DNA from 3 places in the Clostridium sp. TJA085 genome. Region 3 is predicted to be linked to each of the others. Evidence: predicted binding sites of a transcription regulator. Region 3 holds the regulator's gene; each other region holds the start of a gene.
The links. The regulator HrcA, encoded in region 3, represses chaperone genes, less so after heat shock. The targets are predictions, from matches to a motif close to TGTTAGCACTCNNNNNNNNNGAGTGCTAACA.
Positions count from the first base shown of each region.

Region 1: groES (co-chaperone GroES) is a predicted target of HrcA. The motif match lies at 4,935-4,965, and genes of this name have one in related genera.
Region 2: htpG (molecular chaperone HtpG) is a predicted target of HrcA. The motif match lies at 4,419-4,449, and genes of this name have one in related genera.

Region 1 covers NZ_JBZEEZ010000003.1:36,413-47,230, forward strand. Annotated here, with positions in the region: gene guaA (glutamine-hydrolyzing GMP synthase) at 1-946, opposite strand, end outside; gene guaB (IMP dehydrogenase) at 1,143-2,597, opposite strand; purine riboswitch at 2,713-2,810, opposite strand; gene groL (chaperonin GroEL) at 2,986-4,611, opposite strand; gene groES (co-chaperone GroES) at 4,624-4,908, opposite strand; gene AC4FQW_RS09530 (4Fe-4S dicluster domain-containing protein) at 5,110-6,603, opposite strand; gene AC4FQW_RS09535 (HNH endonuclease) at 6,772-7,068, shown strand; gene AC4FQW_RS09540 (DNA-3-methyladenine glycosylase family protein) at 7,121-8,020, opposite strand; gene AC4FQW_RS09545 (C-GCAxxG-C-C family protein) at 8,038-8,442, opposite strand; gene AC4FQW_RS09550 (phospholipase C) at 8,665-9,858, opposite strand; gene AC4FQW_RS09555 (3-hydroxybutyryl-CoA dehydrogenase) at 10,017-10,818, opposite strand, start outside.
Region 2 covers NZ_JBZEEZ010000002.1:359,095-369,912, reverse strand. Annotated here, with positions in the region: gene AC4FQW_RS08960 (amino acid permease) at 1-652, opposite strand, end outside; gene AC4FQW_RS08955 (methylated-DNA--[protein]-cysteine S-methyltransferase) at 873-1,340, shown strand; gene AC4FQW_RS08950 (Z-ring associated ZapG family protein) at 1,423-1,671, opposite strand; gene AC4FQW_RS08945 (hypothetical protein) at 1,817-2,284, opposite strand; gene AC4FQW_RS08940 (zinc ribbon domain-containing protein) at 2,451-2,843, shown strand; gene AC4FQW_RS08935 (MFS transporter) at 2,953-4,368, shown strand; gene htpG (molecular chaperone HtpG) at 4,485-6,356, shown strand; gene AC4FQW_RS08925 (zinc-ribbon domain-containing protein) at 6,603-6,890, shown strand; gene AC4FQW_RS08920 (DUF2085 domain-containing protein) at 6,896-7,255, shown strand; gene AC4FQW_RS08915 (MerR family transcriptional regulator) at 7,472-7,840, shown strand; gene AC4FQW_RS08910 (iron-containing alcohol dehydrogenase) at 7,885-9,042, shown strand; gene AC4FQW_RS08905 (iron-containing alcohol dehydrogenase) at 9,362-10,516, shown strand; gene pfkA (6-phosphofructokinase) at 10,697-10,818, shown strand, end outside.
Region 3 covers NZ_JBZEEZ010000001.1:101,700-112,517, reverse strand. Annotated here, with positions in the region: gene dnaK (molecular chaperone DnaK) at 1-1,854, opposite strand, end outside; gene grpE (nucleotide exchange factor GrpE) at 1,927-2,538, opposite strand; gene hrcA (heat-inducible transcriptional repressor HrcA) at 2,562-3,593, opposite strand; gene hemW (radical SAM family heme chaperone HemW) at 3,766-4,890, opposite strand; gene AC4FQW_RS00535 (hypothetical protein) at 4,994-5,434, opposite strand; gene AC4FQW_RS00530 (hypothetical protein) at 5,517-5,792, opposite strand; gene lepA (translation elongation factor 4) at 5,918-7,723, opposite strand; gene AC4FQW_RS00520 (sporulation-related protein NgaS) at 7,851-8,222, opposite strand; gene AC4FQW_RS00515 (stage II sporulation protein P) at 8,293-9,351, opposite strand; gene gpr (GPR endopeptidase) at 9,422-10,396, opposite strand; gene rpsT (30S ribosomal protein S20) at 10,570-10,818, shown strand, end outside.

The sequences.
Region 1 (10,818 bases), on a different contig from region 3:
CTCCAACCTTTTTAGCTTCTTCTTCAAATACTCTAATGAATTCTTCTCCAATAATTTTTCTCTTAGTTTCTGGATCTGAAACTCCTTTAAGTTTTCCTAAGAATCTATCTTGAGCATTTACTCTTATAATGTTCATATCAAATTCTTTCTTAAATACTCTTTCAACTGTATCACCTTCATCTTTTCTTAAAAGACCGTGATCTACAAATATACAAGTTAAATTATGTCCTATAGCTTTATGAACAAGCATAGCAGCAACTGATGAATCAACTCCACCTGATAATGCACATAAAACTTTTTTATCCCCAACTAACTCTTTTATTTCTTTTATTTTATCTTCAGCAAATGAAGCCATTGTCCAAAGGCTTTCTAAGCCACAAATTTCATGTAAGAAATTTTGAAGCATTTTTTGTCCAAATGGAGTATGTTCAACTTCTGGGTGGAATTGAACTCCATAAAGATTTTTTTCTTCATTTTCCATAGCTGCAATTGGACATACCTCTGTATGTGCTATTATTTTAAATCCTTTTGGTGCTTCGCTTATGTAATCTGTATGACTCATCCAACAGATATCTTTTTCGTTTATTCCTTTAAATAATCTTGATGAATTATCTAGGTTTATTTCTGTTTTTCCATATTCTCTAACTGGAGCTGTTGATACTTTTCCACCTAAAGTGTGAGCCATAAGTTGATCTCCATAACATATTCCAAGTACAGGAACCCCTAATTCAAATATTTCTTCTGAAACTCTTGGAGCACCATCTCCATATACACTGTTTGGTCCACCTGTGAATATTATTCCCTTAGGATTTTTTGCTTTTATTTTTTCAATTGTGTAATTATATGGTATTATTTCACAATAAACTCCACATTCTCTTACTCTTCTTGCTATTAGCTGATTATATTGTCCACCAAAGTCAACAACTAAAACTAAATCTTTCTTCATGCGCTCCTCCTAGATACTTTTTTAAATATATTTTTTATTCTATTTATAAATAAATTATATCATATTAGAGAAAAATTTTCTCCATAAATACGAACATTTTTATTTTTTTTAAAATCATTCTTCGACTTTTGTATTTTATAAATTTTTATTCATTTATTAATATCTTAAATTACTATAATTATTTTTTACTTTATAATTATTTACTAATGCTATAGTTTGGTGCTTCTTTTGTCATATTAATATCATGTGGATGACTTTCTCTAAGTCCCGCTGATGTTTGAACAACAAAAGTTGCTGTTTCATATAAAGTATTTAAATCTTTTGCTCCTAAATATCCCATTCCGGCTCTTATACCTCCAAGCATTTGGAATATTGTATCAGCAACGAATCCTTTATAAGCTACTCTACCTTCAATTCCTTCTGGAACTAATTTTTTATTTCCTGATTGGAAATATCTATCCTTTGAACCACAAGCCATAGCTCCAAGTGATCCCATACCTCTATAAACCTTATAGCTTCTACCTTGATATATTTCTACTTCTCCAGGTGCTTCATCACATCCAGCAAATAATGAACCCATCATTGCTGCACAAGCTCCAGCTGCTAAAGCTTTAACTATATCTCCTGAATACTTTATTCCACCATCTGCGATTACTGATACCCCGTATTTTTTAGCTACCTCAACACAATCCATAACTGCTGTAAGTTGAGGAACTCCAACTCCAGCAACAACTCTTGTTGTACATATTGATCCAGGTCCTATACCAACTTTAACACAATCAGCTCCAGCTTTTATTAAATCTTCTGTAGCTTCTGGTGTAGCAACATTTCCCGCTATAATTTGAAGTTCTGGATATTTTTCTTTAACTCTTCTTACTCCCTCTAATACACCTCTTGAGTGTCCATGGGCTGTATCTATAGTAATTACATCTACCTTAGCTTTAACTAGAGCATCTACTCTATCCATCATATCAGCAGTAACACCAACTGCAGCACCACATAATAATCTTCCTTGACTATCTTTAGCTGCATTTGGGAATATCTTTGCTTTTTCTATATCTTTAATTGTGATAAGTCCTTTTAAATTACCTTCGCTATCAACTAGGGGAAGTTTCTCTATCTTATGTTCCTTTAATATTTCCTTTGCTTCATCTATTGTTGTTCCTTCTTTTGCTGTAATTAATTCTTCTGAAGTCATAACATCTTTTATTTTTTTTGAGTAATCATCCTCAAATGTTATATCTCTATTTGTAAGAATTCCAACTAATTTTCCGTCAACTGTTATTGGAACTCCTGATATTCTATATTGACCCATTAATTCTTCAGCATCTTCAAGTGTATGTTCTGGTGATAAAAAGATTGGATCTGTTATTACTCCATTTTCTTGTCTCTTTACCTTATCAACTTCTTTAGCTTGAGCCTCAATGCTCATATTTTTGTGGACTATACCGATTCCACCTTCTCTAGCTATTGCTATAGCCATTTTTGATTCAGTTACTGTATCCATACTAGCACTTAATAGTGGTATATTTAATGTTATTTTTTTTGTTAATTTAGTTTTTAATGATACTTCACTTGGTAATACCTCTGATTTATTTGGAACTAATAATACATCATCAAAAGTGTATGCTTGTTTTAATATTCTAGCCATATTTATTTCCTCCCCATTTAACTTCTACTAATTTTATGTATAAAAAAAACACATTAACTTCCTTAAGTGAAGTTAATATGCCATGTTATATTAGTATATAAGTATTATACTAATTTGGTATATTAAATCCACTCATAGTCAGAAATTTAAGGTTTCCGGTAGATACTCCTTGCCATATTCAAGGTATATACGAGTTTTATTTATGCTTTCTAAAATTAAATTAAACTTATTATAAATTACATTTTTTTTAAAGTCAATAATCTATTTATAATAAACTAATTCTTCATTTTATTGAAAACATATACATAATTATTTTCCTTATTTTTTAATAAATTATTCAAATAAAACAGGCATAATCCAAAAATTATGCCTGTTTATTATTTTACTCTTAATACATTCCATCCATTCCCATTCCACCTGGAGCCCCTACTGGCTCTTCTTTTTTAGGAATATCAACAACAGCTGCTTCTGTTGTTAAGAAAGTAGAAGCTACTGAAGCCGCATTTTGAAGTGCTGATCTTGTAACCTTAGTTGGATCTACTATACCAGCTTTAATCATTTCTTTATATTCTCCTCTTAATGCATCATATCCAATACCTGATTCACTATTTCTAACTTTATCAATTATTACTGAACCTTCAACACCAGCATTAGTTGCTATTTGTCTCATTGGTTCTTCAAGTGCTCTTACTATTATATCAATACCAACTTTAGTATCATAAACATCTGATGTTAATTCTGCTACTTTATTTAGTACATTAACGTAAGCAGTACCACCACCTGCAACTATACCTTCTTCAACCGCTGCTTTTGTTGCATTTAAAGCATCTTCTATTCTAAGCTTTCTTTCTTTTAATTCAGTTTCAGTTACAGCACCAACTCTAATTACTGCTACTCCACCTGATAATTTTGCAAGTCTTTCTTGTAATTTTTCTTTATCAAACTCTGAAGTTGTTTCTTCAAGTTGAGCCTTTATTTGATTAACTCTTGCTTTTATTTCTTCTGAATTACCTTTTCCATTTACTATTGTAGTATTATCCTTAGTAATTTTAATACTTTCTGCTTCTCCTAGCATATCTAAAGTTACTTCTTTTAAATCTCTTCCAAGTTCTTCTGAAATAACTTCTCCACCAGTAAGAACAGCTATATCTTGAAGCATTTCTTTTCTTCTGTCTCCAAAGCCTGGTGCCTTAACAGCTATACAAGTAAATGTTCCTCTTAATTTATTAACTACTAATGTAGCCATAGCTTCTCCTTCTATATCTTCAGCTATAATTAAAAGTTTTCTTCCAGATTGAACTATTTGCTCTAATATAGGAAGTATTTCCTGTATGTTTGTAATTTTCTTATCAGTTATTAAAACATATGGATTATCAAGAACCGCTTCCATTTTTTCTGTATCAGTAACCATATACGCTGATACATATCCTCTATCAAATTGCATACCTTCAACAACATTTAATTCTGTTCCCATTGATTTTGATTCTTCAACAGTTATAACACCTTCATTACCTACCTTTTCCATAGCATCTGCAATAAGTGTTCCTATTGTTTCATCAGCTGCTGATATAGCTGCAACTCTTGCTATATCCTCTTTTCCGTTTACTGGTTTTGAAATTGCTTTTATTTCTGAAACTGCTTTTTCAACAGCCATATTAATTCCTGTTCTTATAAGCATTGGATTAGCTCCTGCTGTTACATTTTTTAATCCTTCTCTTATAATAGCTTGCGCTAAAAGTGTAGCTGTTGTAGTTCCATCTCCAGCCACATCATTAGTCTTTGTAGCAACTTCCTTAACAAGTTGTGCCCCCATATTTTCGTATGGATCTTCAAATTCAATTTCTCTAGCAATTGAAACACCATCGTTAGTTATAAGAGGTGATCCAAATTTTTTATCTAAAACTACATTTCTCCCTTTTGGTCCAAGTGTTACCTTAACAGTATCAGCTAACTTATCAACACCTTTTTGCATTGATCTTCTTGATTCTTCTCCAAATTTTATCATCTTAGCCATAAAACATCCCTCCTATTCAACTATTGCAAGTATATCTTCTTGCTTTAAAATTATATATTCTTCTCCATCTAACTTAACTTCTGTTCCTGCATATTTTGAGTAAAGTACTTTATCCCCAACCTTTACTTCCATATCAACTCTTTTGCCATCGCAAATAGATCCAGGACCAACTGCAATAACTTCTGCCTCTTGTGGTCTTTCTTTTGCTGTACCTGCTAAAACTATTCCACTTTTTGTTTTTTCTTCTGCTTCTAATCTTTTTATAACAACTCTATCTCCTAATGGTTTTATAGCCATTAAAAACCCTCCTTTTACTTTTATTTTGTTAGCACTCTATAATCTTGAGTGCTAATTCTAATACTATATTATATTTTATATAAAATAAATTCAAACTCTACTTAAAATATTTTTATCCAAATTTTATTATTTATTCCTAATTATATTGATTTAATTTTATTTTACTTTAATTTTCTCTAAATTTCATAATTTTATAAATAATTACTTCCTATTTAAATTTATACTCTCAAATTCATTTATTGTATCATTATCTATAATTGATTTTTTACAACCTGAATTGTTTAATTTATTAAATATAGATTTAGCTCTAATAGATGGTACAATTGTTCCTGCACCATTTATACATCCACCTTCACACATCATACCTTCAATAAAATTACCATTTAATCTTCCAATCTTGGCCATTGCCATAGCCTTTTTTATCTCATTTCCACCTGCTACTTTTACAGGATTAAAATCTATATCTATATTTTTGTCTCTTATATAACTTTCTATTGATGAAGTAAGTCCCCCGTGCATCCCAAATCCTCTACCAAATATAGATGCGTCACAAACTTCTTCATCTTCACATTCCCAAGGATTAACACTAAATGCATCAAATAGCGCTGTAAGCTCTTCAAAAGTCAATACATAATCTATAGCATCCTTAACCCCCTCCTTTACTGATTCACTTTTTTTAGCCGTACACGGTCCTATAAACACTACCTTTGCATCCTTATCTCTATTTTTAATTAGTCTTCCAGTAGCAACCATAGGTGAAACAGTATTTGATATATTTTCTTTTTGATCTCCATAAAGCTTTTCTATATATGCTAAAAATGCAGGACAACATGAGTTAGTCATATATTTTTTTCCTTCATTTATTCTTTCTTTAAATTCTTCACATTCATGAATTGTAACTCCATCAGCTCCGCAAGCAGCTTCTATCATATCAACAAATCCTAATTTTTTAATTGCACTTTTTATTTGTCCATAAGTTATTTTAACACCAAACTGGCCTGTAATTGCAGGTGCAACTACTGCATACATCTTTCTTTTTCTAGCAAGTCTTTTAGCAACAGGAACTATTAAACTCTTATCTGATATAGCTCCAAAAGGACATGCTTGCATACATGCACCACAATTTACGCATAATTCTTCTTTTATTACAGCTTTTCTATCTTCTTGTTTCATAGTTACTGCTCCTGTTGGACATGCCTTTCTACAAGGCCTCATAACTTCTGATACAGCATCGTAAGGACAAGCTTTTTTGCACATTCCACACTCCTTACAAAGTTCTTGATTTATATAAGCTCTTCCACTTATTACTGTTATTGCTCCAAAGTTACATGCCTCTTTACATTTGTGTGCTAAACAATTTCTACATGAATCTGTAATATTATATTTATTTATTGGACACCTATCACAAGCAGCCTCAATTACATATATTATTTGTTCGTCTGGTCTTATATCAATAAGCTCACCATCTTCTATATCTCCATTAGAAAGAAATCCTGCTGCAAGTTTTGCCCTTTCTTGAACTATAGCCCTTTCTTTATATACACAACATCTATAAATAGCTTTATCACCCTTTATAATCTTATAAGGAATTTTCTCAATCTCCTCTTTAGTTAACATATCTCTTTTAGCAAGTTTTGCTACCTCAGTTAAAACTTCATGTTTTAACTTATTTAATTGAGTTTCAAATTGAAACATAAATTAACCCCCAAATTAATCATTGCCATAATATTTTACCATATTTTGTAAATTAAATAAATAGTATTTTTATCTCTTAGTAATTTCTTCTTTTGATTAGAGTAATATTTATTGATATAATATTAATAGGATATTAATATAAATTTCTTTATAAAAGGAGGTATTTATTTGATAACTAGATTAACTTGCGAACTATGCGATAGAATAGTTCCTGAATTAACGGAACATCATTTAATACCTAAAGAAAAGGGTGGAAAAAACTTAGATACTGTTATGCTTTGTACTACATGCCATAAACAAATACACGCTTTGTATACAAATAAAGAACTTGCAGCAAGACTTTTTTCAATTAATAGACTTAGAAATGATGAAAATATTAAAAAATATCTTAATTTTATAGTTAAGATTCCCGGAGATACAATAATACCAATTAAAAAATGTAAAAATAGAAGAAAACGTGCTTAACGTTAAAATATAAAAAGGACTAATTAAAAAATTAATTAGTCCTTTTTACTTCCTAATCTATTTTTATATTATTCTCTCTTGCATAATAAAAAAGATATTGTTGTGCAAATCCTGATAAACCCTTAAACTTATCCCTTGCAAATATTCTTATCTTATTTAAAGAACCTTCTTCTGCATTATAAAAATGCATCATCGCTCTTTTAACCCAAACATCAACTGGAAAAGCTGAATATTTGCTCATTGAAAATAACATTATACAATCAGCAACTTTTGCTCCTACCCCTTTAAATTCTTGAAGAGCTACATGGCATTCATCATCAGTTAATGATGTTATTCTATCTAAATTATATATACCATCACTATTTTCTAAATCTTCATTTATTCTATATACAGTATCAACAATATACTTACTTCTAAATGAAGCTCCAGTTTCTCTTATTTCATCTTCTGTAATATCCTTTAACATCTCTGGAGTTGGGAAAGTATAAAACACCTCTCCATTATACTCAATTTTTTCTCCCCATCTTTCACTTATTTTCTTTATAGTCTTTTTAATTGAAGGTATACTATTTCTAGCTGATATTATAAAACTTATAACAAGTTCAAATGGATCTTGGTTTAAAAGTCTTATTCCATAACCAAAATCAACTGATTTTTTTAATATTTCATCCTTTGAAAGTTCTTCTTTTATTTTGCTATAATCTCTTTCTAAATCAAAATATGTAAGCCATATATTATTAAAATCTTCTTTATTTGAATTTAAAATAGTAACTTTATCTCCATCTTGCACTACTTCTATAACCCTTCCGTAAGCTATTACTATGTAATCAAGTTCTGATTTTTTTTCCCATCTAAAACATTGTCCACACTCTAATATTTGCTTTATATTAAAATTTTTAACTCCTTCTAATATAACTTTATTATCTTCAAAAATAACTTCTTTAAAATCCATATTATTCTCTCCTTTTCTTATCTATTGTTTTCATTTACTATATCATCCAAAATAGATGCTGCTGTTTCTATAATAAACTTACAACTTCTATCATCATCTTCTCTTTTATGCTTTATATCTATGCAATTTAAGCTTTTAAATTCTTTATAAAATCTATTCATGAATTCTGCTGAAAGCTCCCTAACTATTGGACTTTCATGCCCCCTATCATTAGTAAAAATAATTCCAATAACAGCTATTGCTCCTGTTGCAGCACCACATGAAGAACCAATCCCCATTCCTCCTCCAAAAGATGCCATCATTTTAAAAGAATTTTTATTAAGTCCTAAATTATATTCTTCATTTGCAGCATATAATATACATTCTGCACAATTTAAATCATGTTCTATATTCCAAAACTTTAATGCTTTGTCTATAAGCAAATTCAACACCACCAGTAATTATTATTCTCTAATTATATTTATTAATTATATCACAAATATTTGTTTATTTTATATCTTATAATTTATTAATTTTATATTTACACAAAACCTTAACTTAAGTTTTACAAATACTTTATAAGGAACTATTTTAATAATTAATACCATTTTACAATATAAATATATTCAAAAAAACAGACACTTATTTAAAGTGTCTGTTTTTTATTATTTTATAAAGTATGTATTATTTCCTGATATCCATTCATTAATATTTTTTTCAAGTTCAACATTTTGATTAGCTATTACTTTTATATATTCAGGTTTCCACTGATCAGTTATTTTTGTAAACTTACTTTTTCTAACCCACATTTTATTTATATCATTATATTTTATATTTTTATCTTTAATCTTTAATGTATATGTATCTTCAGCACCTTTAGCAAAATCATCTCCCGGATTATCTAATTGCCATTCTTGCTTGCTTCCATCTTTTGTTTCTATACCAAAGTAAATATAATCATCAGTTCCAGCATCCTTTTCATTGGCTGTTTTTATCACTACAACTAATTCACTTAAATTTTTATCAATTGAATCACTATTGAAAGTTACATCATGCAAAAATCTATATATATATCCTGCTGTTCCCTTTTGAGTGTTAGATAAAGTTATTTTAGCTGCATAATCCCAATCATCCCAGCTACAACTCATATTAGCATGGCTATAATATAATGATTTTGCTTTTTTAGCAAAACCTCTACAATATTCTTTAGACCAACCATTAAAATCCTTGTCTTTTATAATACTTTGATAAAATTCTTCATTTGTTTTACTTCCTGAAGTTTCTATTTTATAATTTTCTTTTCTTTCTTCTGCAAAAGTTTCAAATTTAACATGCCCTAAACTATCAACTGCAGTAACATTTGATGGATGGTATGGTGTATCTATATCACCAAAATAATGCATAGCTTCCCCTAAATAAAAAGCAGCTTTTTTATAATTCCCCTTTTTCCACTCATTTCTTGCTAAAGCTGAACATTTTCTTAATTGTGATTCCCCCGTATCTGGTATTGAATAAGCTAAATACCATTTATTATCTTTTGTAAAGTTATTTTCTGTATCTGGATCCCAGAAATGATCTTGATATAAATCATACTCATTAGGATCATAATCTGGATATGTAGAACCTAATTGCAATTCATGTAAATTACTCTTTAATATGTTTAAATTTTTTCTTATTATTTCTGGTTCATTATTTGACAAGTCATTCTCTAGAACTTTAATTGCTTGAGTAACTATCATAGAATGGGTTCCTGTCCCATCAATTTTTCCATCCCAAGCATAAGCTTTAATTGTACTTCCAATCCAAACAGAACTCGTGAGCAAAATAAATGCTAACCCCTTAAATAATTTTTTATTCAATTTTTTACACCATCTTTCTTCATTTGTTTTTTAATTTATTATAAATAAATTTCTATGTAAAGTATAATAATAAATTAAGGAGATAATAAATTTATTATCTCCTTATTAAAAGTGTAGTTTTATCAAGTGTAGTTTTTAATTGTGTATAAAATAAGTTATTATTTACTATAATCGAAGAATCCTTTTCCTGTTTTTCTTCCAAGCCATCCAGCTCTAACATACTTTCTTAAAAGGCTTGATGCTCTATATTTATTATCCCCTGTTTCTGTATATAAAACATCCATAATAGCAAGACATACGTCTAGTCCTATTAAATCTCCTAATGCTAAAGGTCCCATTGGGTGGTTAGCACCATATTTCATAGCTGTGTCTATATCTTCTGCTGAAGCTATTCCTTCTTGAAGGATAAATGTTGCTTCATTAATCATTGGAATTAAAATTCTGTTTACTACAAATCCTGGAGCTTCTGCTACTTCTACAGGCTCTTTTCCAATTGCTACTGATAATTCTTTAACTGCATCAAAAGTTTCTTGGCTTGTAGCTATTCCTCTGATGATTTCAACTAGCTTCATTACTGGAGCTGGGTTAAAGAAGTGCATTCCGATAACTTTATCAGGTCTTCCTGTAGCTGATGCAACTTCTGTTATTGATAATGATGAAGTATTTGAAGCTAAGATAGTTTCTGGTTTACATATTTTATCTAACTCTGCAAATATTTCTTTTTTAATTTTCATATTTTCGATAGCAGCTTCTACTACTAAATCACAATCTGCAGCTAAAGCCATATCAGTTGTTCCTGAAATTCTGCTTAAGATTTCTTCTTTAGCTTCTTCAGTCATTTTTCCTTTAGTAACTAGTCTAGTAAGATTTTTGTTGATTCCTGATAATCCTCTTTCAACAAATTCATCTTTTATGTCTCTAACTATTACTTCATAACCTTTTTGTGCGAAAGCTTGAACT
Region 2 (10,818 bases), on a different contig from region 3:
ATCCTCCAACGGCAAATACTAATATTGAAAGACTAGTAAAGTATTTAACATCAAATGTAGGCATAAATGTTTTAAATGACCAATCAATATTTACTAATTTAGCATCAGTAATAGCAGGTGCTGCTATCATAAGAAGTATAAATAAGATTGACATAACAAACATTGATGTACCAGCAATAGTTGTTATTCTTTTTAAAGGTTTTATACCTCTTGATGCAACCCATATTCCTATTAAGAATATTATTAAACAAAGTGTTTGTAAAAGAATTGGATTTAAAGAACTAACCCCGTTGTTTTGGAATATAGCCCAGAAACCAGCAATAATAGCACCTTGTGGCTTTTGAGAAATATAAGGAAGATGTACAACCCAATAAGTCCAACCAGCATAATATGCAAGTCTAGGTCCAATAGTTTCATTGATCCATGAACTTACACCACCACCTAAATCTTTGAAGGCAGAACCAAGTTCACCTACCATTAAAGCATAAGGTACAAAATAAATAGCAAAAATAAGAATCCATGATACTATAGCCTTTAATCCACCAAATTCTGAGAATCCATTAACTACATTACCGAATCCCCAAACAGCAGAGAATGCCATAAGAGCAAGGCTATACCACATAATTTTTTTAGTTTCTTTAGTTTCTTCCATATGAAACTCCCCCAATTATAAAATTTTTATTTTAATAAAACTATAGATAATTTCAAATATACAATTAAATGTACATTTAATTGTATAATAATTGTATAAAAATAAGTTTAATATAATGAATATAAATAGTCAAGGACATTTGTGTATTATAGGCGAACAATTTGTTTGTATTTGTGTAATAACTAAATATTCTAAAATACCACTAAAGGAGAGGAAATATTTGATTAATACTTATTATTACTACACAAGTTTAGGAAAAATTACTATTGTTCAAGAGGAAAATTATATAACAAAAATTTATTTTGGTGAAAGTAAAGAAGTAAACTCAAATAATATAGAAACGGAATTAATAAAAGATGCAAAAATTCAAATAGAAGAGTACTTAAATGGAAAGAGAAAAAAATTTAATTTACCAATTAATCCAAAGGGAACAGAGTTTCAAAAGAAAGGTTGGAAATCTCTGATGAAAATACCTTATGGAAAAACATTAAGTTATAAAGAAATTGCAAATTTTATTGGAAATAAAAATGCTTCAAGGGCAGTAGGAATGGCTAATAATAAAAATCCAATACTTATAGTCATACCTTGTCATAGAGTAATTGGATCAAATGGAAATTTAATTGGATATGCTGGTGGAATTGATATGAAGCAAAAACTTTTAAATATAGAAAAAGAAAATACGTTATAAATTATAGGTATATAAAATAATTGGTTACTATCACAAATAAAAATAAACTCTATAAAGGAGTATTCCTTTATAGAGTTTACTTTTATTTAGAATTTTCTTTTATATAATTATTTAAATTAGTTATTTGGTTATTTAACTCATCAATTTTTTTATTAGAATTTGAAAGTTCATTATTAGTATCAGAAAGAGTTATTTGTTTATTGCTATATTCTTTATCTAGTTTAGCTTTTAGTTCATTATTTTTATTTGAACCGCAACCTATGATAATTCCAACAAAAAAACAAATAAATACTAATACGATAGTAAGTAGTTTTTTTACTAATTTATTCATTAATTTCTCCCCTTAATTAAAAACATTTAGAGCAAGCATCTAATCCTAAACTTTGTGCTTCTTTTAATGATGCTTGTCTTGCGTTGTTTGGATTAGTATTTCCACAATGGTTTGTTCTATGATATTTTTTACCAGTTGCAGTTATTCAAACAGTAGTTCCAACAGTATTATTGTTGTTATCTTCATAATTTGAAGAATTATTTTTTGCTTTTGATGAAGAGCTTGTATTATTAGTAGTAGATTTATGAGAGCTATTACTACTTTTTTTTATGTTAGTACTAGATTCAGCCGAAGTAGTTTGTTTTTCTTTTAATTCTTCTTTTGCTTTTTCTGCTTTTAATTTTTCAGCTTCTTTTTTTGTTTCAATTTCATCTTTTTTTGATTGTAAAGTAGAAATCTCATTTGTTAGCTTAGATATTTTAGAATTATTAGATTGCAATGCTAAATTATTATTAGAGATTTCAGATGATATACTAGAATTTCTAGATTGAGCTGAAGCTATTTCATCTGCAGATGCTGATGAAATATTACCAAATATAATTCCTAAAAATAAAAATATAATACCAAAAGCTAAAATTTTCTTATTTTTTGATATAAATGATTTAAAGTTCATTATTTAACTTCCCCCTTTGTTTTTAATCATGATTATAATAATATAATGTTTAAAATATATAGTATAATGTTACAAAAATTTAAAATATTGCATTTAAAAATAAATTTTGGATAGTTGTAAAATATATATAATAATTATATTTTTATAATTTAAGTTAGGAGGAAATATGTTTTTTATAGGAATATTCGGAATAGAAAGTAAGTCAAAGGAAATAAAAATTTTAGAAAATCTTCAGTGTAAAAAATGCAATTTAAAAACTAAGGGTAAATTGATAAAAACATTTGACTGTTTTCACTTTTTCTTTATACCTTTATTTAAATGGAATGAAAGCTATTATGTAGTTTGCAACAGATGTAATTCTGTATATGAAATTCCAAAGGAAAAAGGTAAAGCAATAGAAAGAGGAGAGAATGTTGATGTAACTTATTGGGATTTAAAAGAGATTAAAAGAGAATATAATAACAATTATTATCAATATGAAAAAAGATGTCCGAATTGTGGAAAAGTAATAGAAGGTGATTTTAAATATTGTCCATATTGTGGAGAAAAAATAAATTAATTATTAAAAATAAAAAAGTTTAAATCATGTACACAGCAATAAATCAAATTATTAATAAATTACTTCTATAATTAAATCAAAATTATTTTATTATAAGGAGTAAAATTCTATGGGTAATATAGATAATGAAGTTTCTGAAAGTAGAAAATCAAAAATATTAATGTGTGTTGTTATAATGACATTTATGTCATGTATTGATGGAAGTATAGTAAATGTTGCACTTCCACTTATAGCACGTGATTTAAATGTAACAATGGCTCAGGTTGAGTGGGTAGTTACAAGCTATCTTTTAATAATTTCAGTATTAGTTTTATTAAATGGAAGAATAGGAGATATAAAGGGTAAAAATAAAGTTTTTAAGTTTGGAATTTTAGTATTTACTATTGGATCTATTTGTAGTGGATTTTCAAAAAATTTAGTATTACTTATTGTTTCAAGAGTTATACAAGGTATTGGAGCATCTTGTACAATGGCAGTTAATATGGGAATAATAACTGGTATATATAAGGAAGGGGAAGGTAGAGGAAAAGCTCTTGGAATATCTGCAAGTGCAGTTGCTTTGGGAACAATGATAGGTCCATCAATTGGAGGTATACTTGCATCAATTAGATGGGATCTTATATTTTGGATTAATGTACCTATTGGAATAATAAATTTAATATTAGCCAACAAGGTTTTAGAAAAAGATAATATTAAAATTGAAGAGAAAATTGATGTTAGAGGAACAATTGCTTTTGGATTTTTTATAGTTTCACTTATATTGTCAGTAACTAAAGGTGAGTTTGTAGGATATACAAATAAATATATATTATTTGGATTTTTAATTTCAATAATAGGGCTTATTATATTTTTATATTTACAAAAAACAGTTAAGTCACCAGTACTAGATTTAAAATTATTTAAAAATAAATTATTTTCAACAAGTATATTATGTAACTTCTTAACTTTTATAGGACTAAGTTCAGTAACAATAATATTACCATTTTATTTGCAAGATGTACTTAAAATGTCAACTTTACATGCGGGATTTTTTCTTATGATATATCCATTAGTATTAGGAATAGTTTCACCATATAGTGGTAAGCTTTCTGATAAGTTAAATTCAAAATATATAGCCACTATTGGTTGTTTAATATTATCAATAGGATTAATTCTTTTAGGTACAGTAAAAGAAAATACATCTTTATTTCAAGTTGCTATTTATAGCGGAATAATGGGACTTGGTAATGGTTTATTTAAATCACCTAATAATGGACTTGTTATGAAGGAAATTAAAAAAAGTCAACTTGGGATAGCAGGAAGTGTTAATGCATTACTTAGAAATGTTGGCATGGTGTTTGGTATAACTCTTTCAACAACTCTTTTATATAATAGAATGAGTCATATTATTGGTTATGAAGTTTCAAATTATGTACCAGGAAGAAATGATGTATTTATTTATGCAATGGATATTGTATTTTTAACTACAGGCTTTATATGTGTATTAGCAACAATATTAAGTATAATAAGGTCAAAAAAGTATTAAGGAAAATTAATATTGACATAAATTTCAAATAGTGATATATATAAATTATGCATTAGCACTCAAGTTATAAGAGTGCTAATAAAAATATCTTTTGAATTTGAAGGGAGAGATTTAAATTGGAAAAAAGACAATTTAAAGCAGAATCAAAAAGATTATTAGATATAGTAATTAATTCGATTTATACTAACAGAGAAATATTTTTAAGAGAATTAATTTCAAATGCAAGTGATGCAATAGATAAAATTTATTATAAAACATTAGGTGATAATTCATTATCATTTAATAAAGATGATTATTTTATAAAAATAGTCCCAGACAAAGAAAATAGAACTCTTACTATATCTGATACTGGTATAGGAATGACAAAAGAAGAATTAGATGAAAATCTTGGTGTTATTGCAAAGAGTGGTTCACTTAAATTTAAAGAAGAAAATGATTTAAAAGATGGATTTGATATAATAGGACAATTTGGTGTTGGATTTTATTCAGCATTTTTAGTTGCGGATAAGGTTACTGTTATAACAAAAGCTTTTGGTGAAGAAAAAGCTTATAGATGGGAATCAGACGGAGTAGATGGATATACAATAGAAGATTCAGAAAAAGAAAGTCATGGAACAGATATAATTCTTCATTTAAAAGAAAATACAGAAGATGAAAATTTTGATGAGTTTTTAGATGAGTATAAATTAAGATCTTTAATTAAGAAGTATTCAGATTTTATAAGATATCCAATAAAGCTTGATGTTACAAAATCAAAGCTTAAAGAAGGAACAGAAAATGAATATGAAGAATACAAAGAAGAAGAAACAATAAATAGTATGGTTCCTATTTGGAGAAGAAATAAAAATGAACTTACAGATGAAGATTACAACAATTTTTATTTTGAAAAAAGATTTGGATTTGATAAACCATTAAAACATATTCATATAAGTGTTGATGGTATGATAAGTTATAATGCAATACTTTATATTCCAGAAAATATGCCATATGATTATTACACAAAAGAATATGAAAAAGGATTAGAGTTATATTCAAATGGTGTATTAATAATGGAAAAATGTTCTGATTTATTACCAGATTATTTTGGATTTGTAAAAGGTATAGTTGATTCACAAGATTTATCACTTAATATATCAAGAGAATTACTTCAACATGATAGACAATTAAGACGTATTGCTAAAAATATTAAAAATAAAATTAAAAATGAATTAGAAAATATGCTTAAGAATGATAGAGAATCTTATGAAAAATTCTATAAATCATTTGGAAGACAATTAAAATATGGTGTTTATGATGAGTTTGGAGCAAATAAGGATACATTAAAAGATTTATTAATGTTCTATTCATCAAAAGAAAAGAAAATGGTAACATTAGCTGAATATTTAGATAGAATGTCAGAAGATCAAAAATATATTTACTATGCAGTTGGTGAATCAAATGAAAGAATAGAAAAAATGCCACAAACAGAAATGGTATTAGATAAAGGATATGAAATTCTTTATTTCACTGAGGATATAGATGAATTTGCAATTAAGATGCTTATGAACTATAACGAAAAAGAATTTAAGTCAGTATCAAGTGGAGATTTAGGAATAGAATCAGAAAAAGATAATGAAAAGGCAAATGAAGAAAATAAAGATATATTTGAAGCTATGAAAGAAACTTTAAATGGAAAAATAAAAGAAGTTAAAGCTTCAAGTAGACTTAAAAATTATCCAGTATGTTTATCAAGTGAAGGTGAACTTTCAATAGAGATGGAAAAAATATTAAGTCAAATGCCAAATAATGGTGAAGTTAAAGCTGATAAGATATTAGAAGTAAATACAGATCATGAAGTATTTTCTTCATTAAAATATGCTTTTTCAAATGATAAAGAGAAGTTTAATCTTTATACAAATCTTTTATATAATCAAGCATTACTTGTAGAAGGATTAAGCATCCAAGATCCAGTAGAATTTACAAATGATATATGTAAATTAATGAAATAGTTTGAATGAAATAGACTGTCTAAAAATTAGACAGTCTATTTTATTTATTTTAAGTTTGTATAGCAAAGGTAATAAAAAATATACATTAAAACTACTTTAATATAACTTTAATAATACAATTATTAATTTTATTTATTAAAGTTATATTAATAAAGTTAATAAAAGGTAAAAATTACTAACAACTACTAAAAAGTATTAAATTTGATATTATAATTAAATAGACTTTTTTATATTAGGGGGAAAATTATGTACTGTAAGAATTGTGGTAAGGAAATCGATGATAATGCTTATGTATGTGTACACTGTGGAGTAAAAGTTAATAATGAGGATGATAAAAAAATTGATAATCCTTCAAACTTAGCAGGAGCAGTTTCTTGTTGTTTTCCAATTGTAGGATTAATATTATATTTTTTATGGAAGGATGAGAAGCCAAATTCAGCAAAACTTATTTGTAAATGGATGATAGGTGGAATAATTGTTTGGGTAATAATTTATATTTTATTCTTTATGCTTGGAATAGCAAGTGAGTTATAATACATATGGAAAAAATACTTCATTATATGTTTTTTTGTCATAGACTACCGGAAAGATCATTTTTTTTCAAAGGTAAGCAGTTTCCAATATGTGCAAGATGTACGGGAATACTTTTAGGATATTTAATAGGAATTATATATTTGATTATAGTTGGTAAAAGTAATTTTGCTATTATAGTATTATTAATAACTCCTCTTTTAATTGATGGAGTAGGACAGCTAAAAGGAAAATGGATAAGCAATAATTTTAGAAGACTAATTACGGGAATATTTGCAGGTATAGCAACTATACTTTTTTTAAAATTTTCAGCAGAATTAGGATTAAATAGCGGTAGATATATAAGTAAATTTATATTGAATAAATAGAGAAAAGGAGAGTATTGATTATTTCAGTACTCTCCTTTCTTGTTTAACAATTATATTCTAATTTTAGTTTATTTATATTATTTTTTATTTAGAAATGAATTGGTATTTTTACTAATTAAAAAAATGTTAATACATAAACTTATTGACTTAGAGTAAACTCTAAGTAATACAATATAATTTATAAAAATTATGCAATATAAAAATTGGAGTATAAAGATGGAATATACTATAGGACAAATTTCAAAAATAACAGGATTAAGTGAGTATACTATAAGATTTTATGAAAAAGAAAAGCTAATACCAAATATAAAAAGAAATAAAAATGGAATCAGAATATTTAGTGAAGAAGATTTAAACTGGGTAAACATAGTAAAGTGTTTTAGAGATACAAATATGTCAATTGATGATATAAAAAATGTAGTAGCTCTTTATGAAGAAGGAGACCATACATTAGAAGAAAGAAAAAAACTTATAGAAAAGCATAGAGAAAAGATAGAGAATCAAATAAAAGAATTAAGAGAATATTTAAATAGAATTGATGCTAAATTAAATATGTATGAAGGAAAAATAAAGGATAGACATTAAAATATTTATATAGATTTTAAATAAAATATAAAGGAGGAAAAGTTATGAATAACTTTGATTTTTATAATCCAACTCATATAGTATTTGGAAAAGATAGAATAAAGGATATAAATAATCTTGTACCAACAGATTCAAGAGTATTAATTCTTTATGGTGGTGGAAGCGTTAAAAAATTTGGAACATTAGATAAAGTAAAAGAAGCTTTAGGAGATAGAATTGTATTTGAATTTTCAGGAATTGAACCAAATCCAAAATATGAAACATTAATAAAGGCAGTAGATTTAATTAAGAAAGAAAAGATAGATTTTTTACTTGCAGTAGGTGGAGGCTCTGTTATAGATGGAACTAAGTTTATATCATTAGCATCACATTATGATGGAAATTTGACTGATTTATTAATACCAAACTTTACTTTAGAAAATATAAAAGTAGCACTTCCAATAGGAGTTGTATTAACATTACCTGCAACAGGTTCAGAGATGAATAGTGGTGCTGTTATAACATATGATAAGGGAAAATATAGTGTTTATAGTCCTTTAGTATTTCCAAAGTTCTCAGTATTAGAACCAGAAATAACATTTACTTTACCAAAAACTCAAGTTGCAAATGGTGTTATTGACACATATGTTCATGTTCTTGAACAATATTTAACATATCCAGTTGATGCAAAATTTCAAGATAGAATGGCTGAGGGGATACTTTTAAGCTTAATTGAAATAGGAAGAAAAACTATTGATGAACCAGAAAATTATGACTTAAGGGCAAATCTTATGCTATGCGCAACTATGGCATTAAATGGATTGCTTAAGATGGGAGTTCCAGGAGATTGGAGTACTCATAAGATTGGTCATGCACTTACTGCTTTATTTGAAATTGACCATGCAAAAACTTTAGCAGTAGTTTTACCAGCATTATGGACTGTAAGAAAAGATAAAAAGAAAGCAAAATTAGTACAATATGCAGAAAGAATATTTAATATTACAGAAGGTAATGATGATTATAAAGCTGATATGGCTATACAAAAAACAAGAGAGTTTTTTGAAAGTCTTAATATAACTACTAAACTTTCAAATTATAATATAAATAAGGAACAAATTGAATTAGTAGTTGATTCATTAAAGAAACAAGGACTAACTAATTTATCAGAAACAGGAGATTTAACACCTGATATAGTAAGAGAAATATTAATAGAAGCGTTATAAAAAATAAAAACCAATTAATGATAAATTAATTGGTTTTTTATTTAAGGTTTAATGAGATATCTTTAATATAATAATTCTGTTTTATTTATGTTAACTATAAGTTTTTCTTAATATTATAAATATTTCATTAGTTTATAGTAAACTTTAATTAATAGAATTATTTATATGTTTTATTTACTTATCAATAATAATTAAATTTAAATGTATTTAAGGTATTATTAATTACTGGTTTAAAGAATTTGTATGCTAATATATAAAATGCAAAAATATAAATTTTATTTTAGAAACTTAAATTTTATGTATGAAAGGAATGAGGAGTATGAATAATTTTGATTTTTACAATCCAACTCATATAGTATTTGGAAAGGATAGAATAAAGGAGCTAAGTAGTCTTGTACCAAATGATTCAAGAGTATTAATTCTTTATGGTGGTGGAAGTGTTAAAAGGTTTGGAACTTTAGAAAGGGTAAAAGAAGCTTTAGGAGATAGAAGTGTATTTGAGTTTTCAGGAATTGAACCAAATCCAAAATATGAAACATTAATAAAGGCAGTAGATTTAATTAAGAAAGAAAAAATAGATTTTTTACTTGCTGTAGGTGGAGGTTCTGTTATTGATGGAACTAAGTTTATATCATTAGCTTGCAATTATGATGGAGATTTAACTGATGTTTTATTAAGGGAAGTATCAGGAAAAATCAAAAAAGCTTTACCTATAGGAGTTGTACTAACTTTACCAGCAACAGGCTCAGAAATGAATAGTGGTGGAGTTATAACATATGATAAAGGAAAATTTGTAATTGGAAATCCTTTAGTTTTCCCTAAGTTTTCAATATTAGAGCCTGAAATAACATTTACTTTACCAAAAACTCAAGTTGCAAATGGGGTAGTTGATACATTTATTCATGTTGTTGAACAATATGTAACATATCCAGTTGATGCAAGATTTCAAGATAGAACAGCAGAAGGAATACTTAAAACTTTAATTGAAATCGGTAAAGATACAATTGAAAATCCAAATGATTATGATTTAAGAGCAAATCTTGTTTTATGTGCAACAATGGGACTAAATGGTTTAATAGCTATGGGGGTTCCAGAAGATTGGAGCACTCATATGATAGGACATGAACTTACAGCTTTATATGGAATAGATCATGGGAAAACTTTAGCAATAGTTCAACCAGCATCATGGAGTGTAAGAAAGAAGGAAAAGAAGGAAAAGTTATTGCAGTATGCAGATCGTGTATTTAACATAAAAGATGGGGATGAAGATAGTAGAATTGAAATGGCTATAAGTAAGACAAAAGAATTTTTTGAAAGTTTAGGAGTTAAAACAAAGCTTTCAGATTATGGTTTAGATGAAAAAAATATTGATGAAGTAATAAATTCATTACAAAAACATGGACTTACAAACTTAGGGGAAAATGGAGATGTAACATTAGAAGTATCAAGAGAAATATTAAATAAAGCTTTATAAATTTTTATTGTAAGGTTAATTTAATTAAATTGAAGAAATATCATATTAAGGTTTTAAAAATGAAAAATTTTTATAAATTTACCGGTTAACTATTTATAATTTTGCAAAAAAGTATTATTATAATAATATAGGTGTATACAATTACATTAGCAAAATTATGGATATACAGAGGAGAAATTTATGAAGATTGGAATTTTAACAAGTGGTGGAGATGCTCCAGGAATGAATGCAGTTATTCGTGCTATAGTAAAGGTTTCTAATAACTATGGTATTGAGACTTTTGGAATAAAGAGAGGTTATAC
Region 3 (10,818 bases):
CTTATCATCTTCTACTTTAAAATCTGCATCTACAACATTATCATCATGTGGTGCTTCTTGAGATCCTTGAGCTCCACCCATGTTATTTGGATCAAATCCTTGAGCTCCACCTTGTGCTCCTGCTTCTTGATATATTTTTGATGAAATTGCATAGAATTCTTTTGTTAATTCATCAACAGCAGTCTTAATAGCTTCTAAATCGTCTCCATCTTTAACTTTCTTAACAGCTTCTAATTTTTCAGTAACCTTTGCTTTATCTTCTGCTGAAACTTTATCTCCAAGTTCTTCTAAAGTTTTTTCTGTTTGATAAACGACTTGATCTGCATTATTTTTAACTTCTATTGTTTCTTTTCTCTTCTTGTCTTCTTCAGCAAATTTTTCAGCTTCTTTAACAGCCTTATCTACTTCATCATCAGTTAAGTTAGTTGATGCTGTTATTGTAATATTTGCTTCTTTACCAGTTCCTTTATCCATAGCTGATACATTAACTATACCGTTAGCATCTATATCAAATGTAACTTCGATTTGAGGAATTCCTCTTGGAGCTGGTGCAATTCCTGATAATGTAAATCTTCCTAAAGTTTTATTATCAGCAGCCATTTGTCTTTCACCTTGAACTACGTGAATTTCAACTGATGTTTGACCATCTGCAGCTGTTGAGAATACTTGACTCTTCTTAGCTGGAATTGTTGTATTTCTTTCTATAAGTGGAGTAGCAACTCCTCCTAAAGTTTCAATTCCTAATGTTAATGGTGTAACATCTAATAATAATACGTCTTTAACTTCCCCTGTTAATACACCTGCTTGAATAGCTGCACCTATTGCAACACATTCATCTGGGTTAACTCCCTTTGAAGGTTCTTTTCCTATAAAGTTTTTAACTGCTTCTTGAACAGCTGGTATTCTTGTTGATCCACCAACTAATAATACTTTATCAATGTCTTTTACTGATAATGATGCATCTTGTAATGCTTTTTTCATTGGTTCAATTGATCTTTGAACTAAATCATGAGTTAATTCATTGAATTTAGCTCTAGTTAAATTCATATCTATATGTTTAGGACCTGTTGCATCTGCTGTTATAAATGGTAAGTTAATATTTGTTTGTGTTGATGATGATAATTCAATTTTAGCTTTTTCAGCTGCTTCTTTTAATCTTTGAAGTGCCATCTTATCTTCTCTTAAATCTATACCATTTTCTGCTTTAAATGTATCTGCAATATAGTCCATTATTTTGTTATCAAAGTCATCTCCACCTAAGTGAGTATCTCCATTTGTTGATAGTACTTCAAATACTCCATCGCCAAGTTCTAGTATAGATACATCAAAAGTACCACCACCTAGGTCATATACTAATACCTTTTCTTCTGCTTCTGTTTTATCTAATCCATAAGCTAAAGCTGCTGCTGTTGGTTCATTTATTATTCTTAACACTTCAAGTCCTGCTATTTTACCAGCATCTTTTGTTGCTTGTCTTTGAGCATCATTAAAGTATGCAGGAACAGTGATAACTGCTTGATTTACTTTTTCTCCTAAGTAACTTTCTGCATCTGCTTTTAATTTTTGAAGTACCATTGCTGATATTTCTTGTGGTGTATAGTTCTTTCCATCTATATCAACCTTATAATCTGTTCCCATATGTCTCTTTATTGAGATTATTGTTTTGTCTGGATTTGTAATCGCTTGTCTTTTAGCAACTTGACCAACTAGTCTTTCTCCATTTGCTTGGAATGAAACAACTGATGGAGTTGTTCTTGCTCCTTCTGAGTTAGTTATAACTACAGGTTCTCCACCTTCCATAACTGCTACACATGAATTTGTAGTTCCTAAGTCAATTCCTATAATTTTTGCCATAATATATTCCTCCTTAACTCAAACTTTCATTTGATTTAAATTCTAAATTTAATATATTTTAAAATGTTATTTTTAGTTTGCAACTTTTACAACAGAGTGTCTTATAACTTTGTCTCCTCTTTTATAACCTTTCATGAAAACTTCAGCTACTTGATTTTCTCCAAAGTTCTCATCTTGAATATGCATTACTGCTTGATGCATATTAGGATCAAAACCTTCTTCTGTTATAATTTCTTCAACACCTAACTTTTCTAGAGATCCTCTAAAACCTTTAAGTGTCATTTCTAATCCTTTTTTCATATCTTCTACACTACCATCAGCTTCGATAGCTCTTTCAAGGTTATCAAGGTTTGGAATTATTTCCTTTAATACATCTACACATGCATCTGTGTAAATTCCTTCTTTTTCTTTTGTTGTTCTTTTTCTATAATTATCATATTCAGCTGTAAGTCTTAAAAGTCTGTCCTTTAAAGTCTCAAGTTCATTTTGTAGCTTTTTATTTTCTTCCTTTGTCTTTTTAAACATTTTTAACTCATCCTCTTCTTTATTATCTTCCACTTGAGACTCTTCTTTTAACTCTTCTTCATTTGATGAATCTAAATTTTCTTTTGTCATTTCTTCTTCAGCTACTATGTTTTCCTCATTTTTAACTTCTTGTTCTTGATTTTCTAAATTTTCTTTCACTTTTTGCCCACACCTCGTCTCTCTTATTTTTTAGACTGTCCTTTAAGAGTTTGATTAAGCTCTTTCATGACTTGTGCCATTATTGCAATTACCTTTGAATAATCAATTCTTCTAGGTCCTATAAGTCCAATAGTACCTTTTGCATTATCTCCTAAAGAATACTCAGCTGATATAACACTACACTCTTTTGCTTCTGGAAGATAATTTTCATCACCAATCTTTATTGTTATATCGCTTTCAGGTTCTATTAGTTCCACAACGCAATCTTTATTATGAAGAAGTGATAATATTCTTTTTGCATTTTCTATGTCATTATACTCAGGAAAGTTGAATATATTAGTTGCACCTTCCATAAAAACTCTTGAAGTATCGTCTTCTTTTAGGCACTGATAAAGTGCTGGAATTATTGCATTAAATACTTCATCTTGACCATCTAAACCTATTTTTAAATGATTTATAACTTCTAAGTTAATTTCATCTATAGATAGATTTACAAGTCGTTTATTTAATACTTCATTCATCTTATTTAATATATTTATTGAAGGTACTTTATCTACTTTTATTATTTGATTTTTTATAAGTCCACCATCAGTAACTATTACTGCTAATAAACTTGAACTATCAACTCTCATAAGTTGAATTGATTTTATACAACTCATACTAAGAGATGGTGTTTTTACAACACATGTAAGATGAGTTAATTCTGAAAGTAAAGTACTTGCATTTTTAACTATCTTATTAACCTCAAGCATTGCTGAGTTTATAACATACTCTCTTATTTTTAAATCTTCTTCTTTACTTAAAATTGGTTTATCCATCAAACTATCTACATATAGTCTATATCCTTTGCTAGATGGAACTCTTCCTGCTGAAGTATGAGGTTGTTCTAAGTACCCCATATCCTCTAAATCTGCCATTTCATTTCTTATTGTTGCAGAACCAACACCCAAATTATAGTTTTTAGCTATTGTTCTAGATCCAACAGGTTCACCAGTCTTAATGTAATCATTGATAATAGCTTCTAATATTTTTATCTTTCTATCATCAATAACCATATCATCACCTCTACTTGTTAGCACTCACTAACAACGAGTGCTAATGACTATATTTAAATAATATTCTCGTTACATATTTTTGTCAACGAGAATATTTGCTTTATTTTAACTTTTAAAGATATTTATATGATATTATATTTATTTTTCTTTTAATTGCTTCATTTTTCTATCACTATTTAATAAATTCACTCATAACGTAATTTGATACTTCTACACCTTTAGAAGTTAAATATATATAGTTATCTTTATCCTCTATTAGTCCTTTTTTTATATTTTTATTTATAACATCACCATATACATCCTCTATATTTTTATCAAACTTTCTCTTAAAATTATTTTTATCTATTCCTTTAATCAATCTAAGCCCTAAAAACATAAATTCTTCCATATCTTCTTTTTTACTATTTTTAATAATAGATTCTTCTACTGCTTCTTTATTATTTATTTTATTTATGTATTCTTTTATATCATCTATATTTTTTATTCTGTTACTATCTATATATGAGCTTGCAGATACACCTACCCCTATATACTCTTCAAGTTTCCAATAAATTTTATTATGCTCGCACTCTTTATTTTCCTTTGAGTAATTTGATATTTCATACTGATGATAACCATTAGATTTTAATATATCCTTTGTTATGTTATACATTTTCCTTTCTTCGTCTTCAGTTGGTAATTTTAATAATCCCTTTTCATTCATATTATAAAAAGGTGTTCCTTGTTCTATTATTAAACTATAACAAGATATATGTTCTGGATTTAATTTTACTATATCTTCTAAACTCTTTTTATAATCTAATACACTTTGATTTGGAAGTCCAAACATTATATCTATATTTATATTATTAAACCCGAATTCTCTTGCCCTATTATAATTTTCCTCAAATTCTTTCATTGTATGTATTCTTCCTATTTTTTTTAATAAATTATTATTTGTAGTTTGAAGTCCCATACTAATTCTATTTATACCATTATCCTTAATTATTTTAAGCTTTTCACTTGTTAAAGTTCCTGGATTACATTCTATGGTTTTTTCTGAACCTTCTTTATACTTTAAACTGTTTAAACATACTAATAAATTATTTAAATTTTCTTCTTTTAGGTATGAAGGAGTTCCTCCCCCTATAAATAAAGTTTTTATAATTTTACCTTTACATTTTAAATTTATTTCTTTAATCAATGAATCTATATAACTATCTTCTAAATTTTCTTTTCCTGCATAAGATGGGAAATCACAATAAAGACATTTCTGCTTACAAAAAGGAATATGCACATATAGTGAAATTTCTTTCATCCTTATCACCTTCTTCTCTATATTTATATATTTTATTTATTATAACAAAAAAGAAGAATCTAATCCTTATTAAATTAGATTCCCCTTTATTTTAAAAATTATTTTATAATAACGCTTCTGCTTGTCTCTTTAAATTTTCAAGTTCTTTGCTTTCAGTTTCTATTACTGAGAAGTCATGTATATCTTTAAAATTATAAAAATAATTTGCAAAGGCAATTTTTTGTGATCTATTAATATCAAGATCAGTTGCTATTTTATCTAAATAATCTACTTCAACTTCACCATAATTACCATCTACTAAAGCTAATCCTACTAATTCAAAATAAACTATTCTTTTTATTCTTTCTTTACTATTTTTTAAAATTTCTAGTGCTTCATCATAAGACACCGCACCAATTTTACTTAAATCTAAATTAAGTTCTTTCAAATAATCTTTTATTAGTCTCTTTTCTTCTCTTGCAAGTACATGATCTATGTTAGCAAACTCATTTACTAAATTTATAAAAGCTATTGCTTCTTTATTGTTTAACTCTTTTAAAAACATTAATAAACCTCCTTTTCCTTTGTTTTATTATACCTTATATTTACTAAAAATTCACTTAACCTTATTATATCTTAAACATATTTTAACATTTCTTTTCCCATATATCTATATTATCTATATTGTGAATAAGAAGATTTTTCTGAACTCTATAAATTTTTGTTACTATTTCTTCTCCATTTAATACTACTTTTAAATCTTCATTGAATCCATTATTTAATATATAAGAATCTATTTTATTTCCTTTTAAACTTATAGGAATTATTTCTCCGTTTATTCTTTTTAGTGTACCTGTTATTATTCCTTCTTTTCTTAACTTTTTACACTTTATATTTACATCTCTTAAATTAATTTCTATCATAATATACACACCTCCGTAATTTCTTATAGTAATGTATATTCAAAAAGATATAAATAATTCCACATATTAAATGTTATTTAAATTAAAAATAAGAGTCTAATACAAAATGTATTAGACTCTATAAATTAATCTACTTTTAATATTGACATAAATGCTTCTTGTGGAACTTCAACTGAACCCACTTGTCTCATTCTCTTCTTACCTTCTTTTTGTTTTTCAAGAAGTTTTCTCTTTCTTGAAATATCTCCGCCATAACATTTAGCTAAAACATCTTTTCTCATAGCCTTTACTGTTTCTCTAGCTATTATCTTTGAACCAATAGCTGCTTGTATTGGAACTTCAAAAAGTTGTCTTGGAATAATTTCTTTAAGCTTTTCAGCTATTCCTCTACCTTTATGATAAGCTCTTTCTTTTGGAACTATCATTGAAAGAGCATCAACTACATCACCATTTAAAAGAATATCAAGCTTACAAAGCTCTGCTTTTTCGTATCCTTTAAATTCATAATCTAATGATGCATAACCTCTAGTTTTTGATTTTAATGTATCAAAAAAATCATAAACTATTTCATTTAGAGGTATATCATAATTAATTACAGCTCTTGTTTCTTCCATATATTGCATATCAATATATGTTCCTCTTCTCTCTTGGCAAAGTTCCATAACAGCTCCTACATATTCAGTTGGAGTAATTATTGAAGCTTTAACAATAGGTTCTTCCATATAATCTACTTCACTCATTTCTGGTAGATTTGTTGGATTTGTTATATCTAAAACTGTTCCATCAGTTTTCTTTATTTTGTATATAACTGATGGTGCTGTTGTAATAATATCAAGATTAAATTCTCTTTCTATTCTCTCTTGAATTATTTCCATATGTAAAAGACCTAAAAATCCACATCTAAATCCAAAACCTAATGCTACTGATGTTTCAGGTTCAAAATTTAAAGCTGCATCATTTATTTGTAACTTTTCAAGTGCTTCTTTAAGTTCTTCATACTTTGCTCCATCTACTGGATATATACCTGAGTATACCATTGGAATTGCTGGTTTATAACCTGGAAGCGCATCTTTAGTTTCTCTTCCACTTTCAGTTATAGTATCACCAACTCTAGCATCCTTTACATTTTTTATAGATGCTGTAATGTATCCAACATCTCCAGCTTTTAATTCATTAACTGGTAAAAAGCCTGGAGTAAATACACCAACTTCAGTTACATCATAAACTTTATTAGTTGCCATAAACTTTATTTTAGTTCCTCTTTTTACAGTACCATCTATAATTCTTACATAACTTACAACACCTTTATATGTATCATAATATGAATCAAAAACTAAAGCTTTAAGCGGAGCTTCTTCATCTCCATTTGGAGCTGGTATATCACGCACAACAGCTTCTAATACTTCTTCTACATTTAATCCTGTTTTTGCAGATATCATTGGAGCATCTTCTGCTGGAATACCTATTACATCTTCTATTTCTTGTTTTATTTCATCAGGTCTTGCTGATGGAAGATCTATTTTATTTATAACAGGTGTTATTTCCAAATCATTGTCTAATGCTAAATAACAATTTGCTAATGTTTGAGCTTGAATACCTTGAGTTGCATCAACAACTAATACAGCCCCTTCACAAGCAGCTAAACTTCTTGATACTTCATATGTAAAGTCTACATGACCTGGAGTGTCTATAAGATTTAATATATACTCTTCTCCATTATCTTTTCTATATATAAGTCTTGCAGCTTGAGACTTTATTGTTATTCCTCTTTCTCTTTCAAGTTCCATATTATCAAGTACTTGTTCTTCCATTTCTCTTTTTGTTAAAGTACCTGTAATTTCTAATAATCTATCTGCTAATGTTGATTTACCATGGTCTATATGTGCTACTATTGAAAAATTTCTAATAAATTTTTGTCTATAATTTTTCATATATAAAATCTGCCCTTCTTATGTAAGAAAGCAGTTATTTCACCCCCATATATTAAAGTCAAGCTAAATTATATCATACTTTCCTTAGGTAGTGTCAATATTTATAGGGTATATAACTGCCTTTATTTTAAGATATTAATTTTTGTATTAAATTTTGTATATTTATTATTACGCTTTTTAAACTATCTGTAACTTTATAAAATTTATCTTTTATAAAGTTAACTAATTCAGATTCTTTCTTAATTCTTAAATTATTATCATTTATATTCAATAAATAATCTCCGTTTTCCTTATTATATATTTTAACATCTGCATTATCTTGAATAAAATTATTAAAATCTTCACCAAACTCTGTATTAACAATTTTTTTATTATCATCAGTGTTACCAACTGGAGATAATGATTTTGTATTTATTATATTTACTTTTATTAAGCTAAAAAAAGCTAATAATACTATAACTACCGAAAATATAATTATTGAGTACTTTTTTAATTTCATAAAGTTCACCTCACTTATTTTAAATAATAGACACTTTATAAAACTTTTATGCAAAAGTACTCATTATTAATTACTTACCGTTTATATATTCTGCTATAACTCTTGCAATATATTTAGCTGACGTCATTGCTTCCTTTGATGTATTTATATTAGACCCAACTTCAAATAATATTGAATTACTTAATATATCTTGATTAAGTAAATTAATTCCCCTGTTCCATGTTTCACTTGTTACAAGACATGGATATAAAGAATTTGCAATATTATATAATTTTTTCCTCATCTTTTCATTAGAACTAAATTTAGAACTTCCTCTTGTATTTAAAAACATTATTCTTGCCATACTTTGCTTATTTATATTTACTGTAAATAAATCTTTAGTTCTATTTGTTGCTTTCTTTTTATCTATACCATCTCTATGAATATCGATTACTAATTTAAAATTATCTCCATATTTATCATAATATTTTTTTACCGTATCTCTTGATCTATTATAACTATCATTATACGAAACATCATGTACAGTTTTATCATGTATTACTGATATACCATAATTTTCTTCTAACTCTTTTGTAATAATTTCTCCAACTCCAACTACATTATGATTACTATCATCAGTAAAGTTCTTTGTTTCTGAATAACCTTCTCCTGTATGAGTATGATAAATTAAAACCTCAGGCTTAGACTGATTTAACTCTTTTTTAAGTTTTGGGTTATATAAATTATTTTTTTCTTCACTTGTATATTTTATTATAGATTCAGAATCAAGTTCAAAAGGACTATATCCTGAATCTTCTTTATTCTCTTTTACATAATCATCTATTTTAAACATTGGAATTTCATTGCTTACTAGCTTTTCTAAACTTAAGTCTGATAAACCAAGTGCCTCTAATGCTATATTTTTTAATGAAAAATTATTTTCATAATAAGCTTCTTCATCATAAACTTGAGTTTTGACTAAAGGCATTGAAAAATTTAGAAGTTCAACGTAAGCTAATCCGCCTCTTTCACTATTATTTTTCATTATATATATACATCTACCAAAAAATATCACTAGGCATACAAGTAAAATCATTATTCCTATATCCATAGAGCTTTTTCGCCTTAAATTATTACTATTTAAACCCACACTCTATCCCCTCCTCACTTTTAAAAGTATATGAGGGAATTTACATAATTATTATATCTTTATTTAATTTTTAATTCATAAATTTATTTATATCTTCCATTTCTAAATTAGGTTGAACTGCAATATTTACACCATTTGCAATTATTTTTGATAAAGAATCTATCACTTGATCTACTTCCTTTGGAGTAACCATTAAATCCCCAACATAAGGATTAAGTAATTCTTTTATAAGCATTCCTTTTTCATATTTATCTACACCTTTTATCATATTATAAAATTCTGATCCTTTTTCTGATTTGCTTATAAGTTCATCTATTACTAAATCTATACTATCATTTGCAATAGTTGCTGCATCAACAACTGTTGGAACTCCTATAGCTATAACCTTAACACCTAATGTCTCTTCATTTATAAGCATTCTATGATTATTAACACCAGCACCTGGTGATATTCCTGTATCGCTTATTTGTATAGTTCTATTTACTCTTTCTATTTTTCTTGAAGCTAATGCATCTATACATATAACCAAATCTGGATGTATTTTTTCCACAAGTGCTTTTATTATTTCTCCTGTTTCTATTCCTGTTATCCCCAAAACCCCAGGTGCAATAGCACAAACAGGTATTATAGAATCATCTATAGACTCTGGAATAACTTCTTTTAAATGTCTTGTTATCATTATCTTCTCTACAACCTTTGGCCCTAAAGCATCTGGAGTTACCTTCCAGTTTCCAAGTCCAACTACTAAAGCTGTCTTTTTTTCATCAATATCAACTAATTTTTTAAGAGTTATACCTACAGTTTCTGAAACATTATCCATTAATTCTCCATCATATATTGTATATTCTGGAATGTCTATAGTTATATATGTTCCTATAGGTTTTTCTAATTTTTTTGCACCTTCATTATTTTTTATTTTTACTGTTGTAATCTTACTATCACTAATTACTTCTTCATTTACAATAACACCATCGATCTCACCTTTATGAGCTTTTGAATAGTTTTCCTTAGCTTCAATTGCAAGGTCTGTTCTAAAATTCAACATAATGTCACCTCTTTAATTTTATACTTTCAAAATTATTTTTCCTTTTTGTTTAAATTTAATACTTGAATATAATAAATTTCAATGCTATAATATGGTTTGTTGAATGTAAACTCGTACGCAGATTCCCCAAAACTGCAGAGAGGCCCTATAAAATTTAGAGGGGGTGAAAAGTAATGGCAAACATAAAATCAGCTAAAAAAAGAATTAAAGTTACTCAAACTAAAACTTTAAGAAATAGAATGGTTAAATCAGCTTTAAAAACTGAAATAAAGAAGTTAGAAGCTGCAATCGCTGCTAATAACGCTGAAGAAGCTAAAGCTGCTTTCGTTCAAGCTACTAAAGCTTTAGACATGGCTGCTTCAAAAGGAGTTCTTCACAAGAACATGGTTGCTAGAAAGAAGTCAAGACTAGCTGCAAAGTTA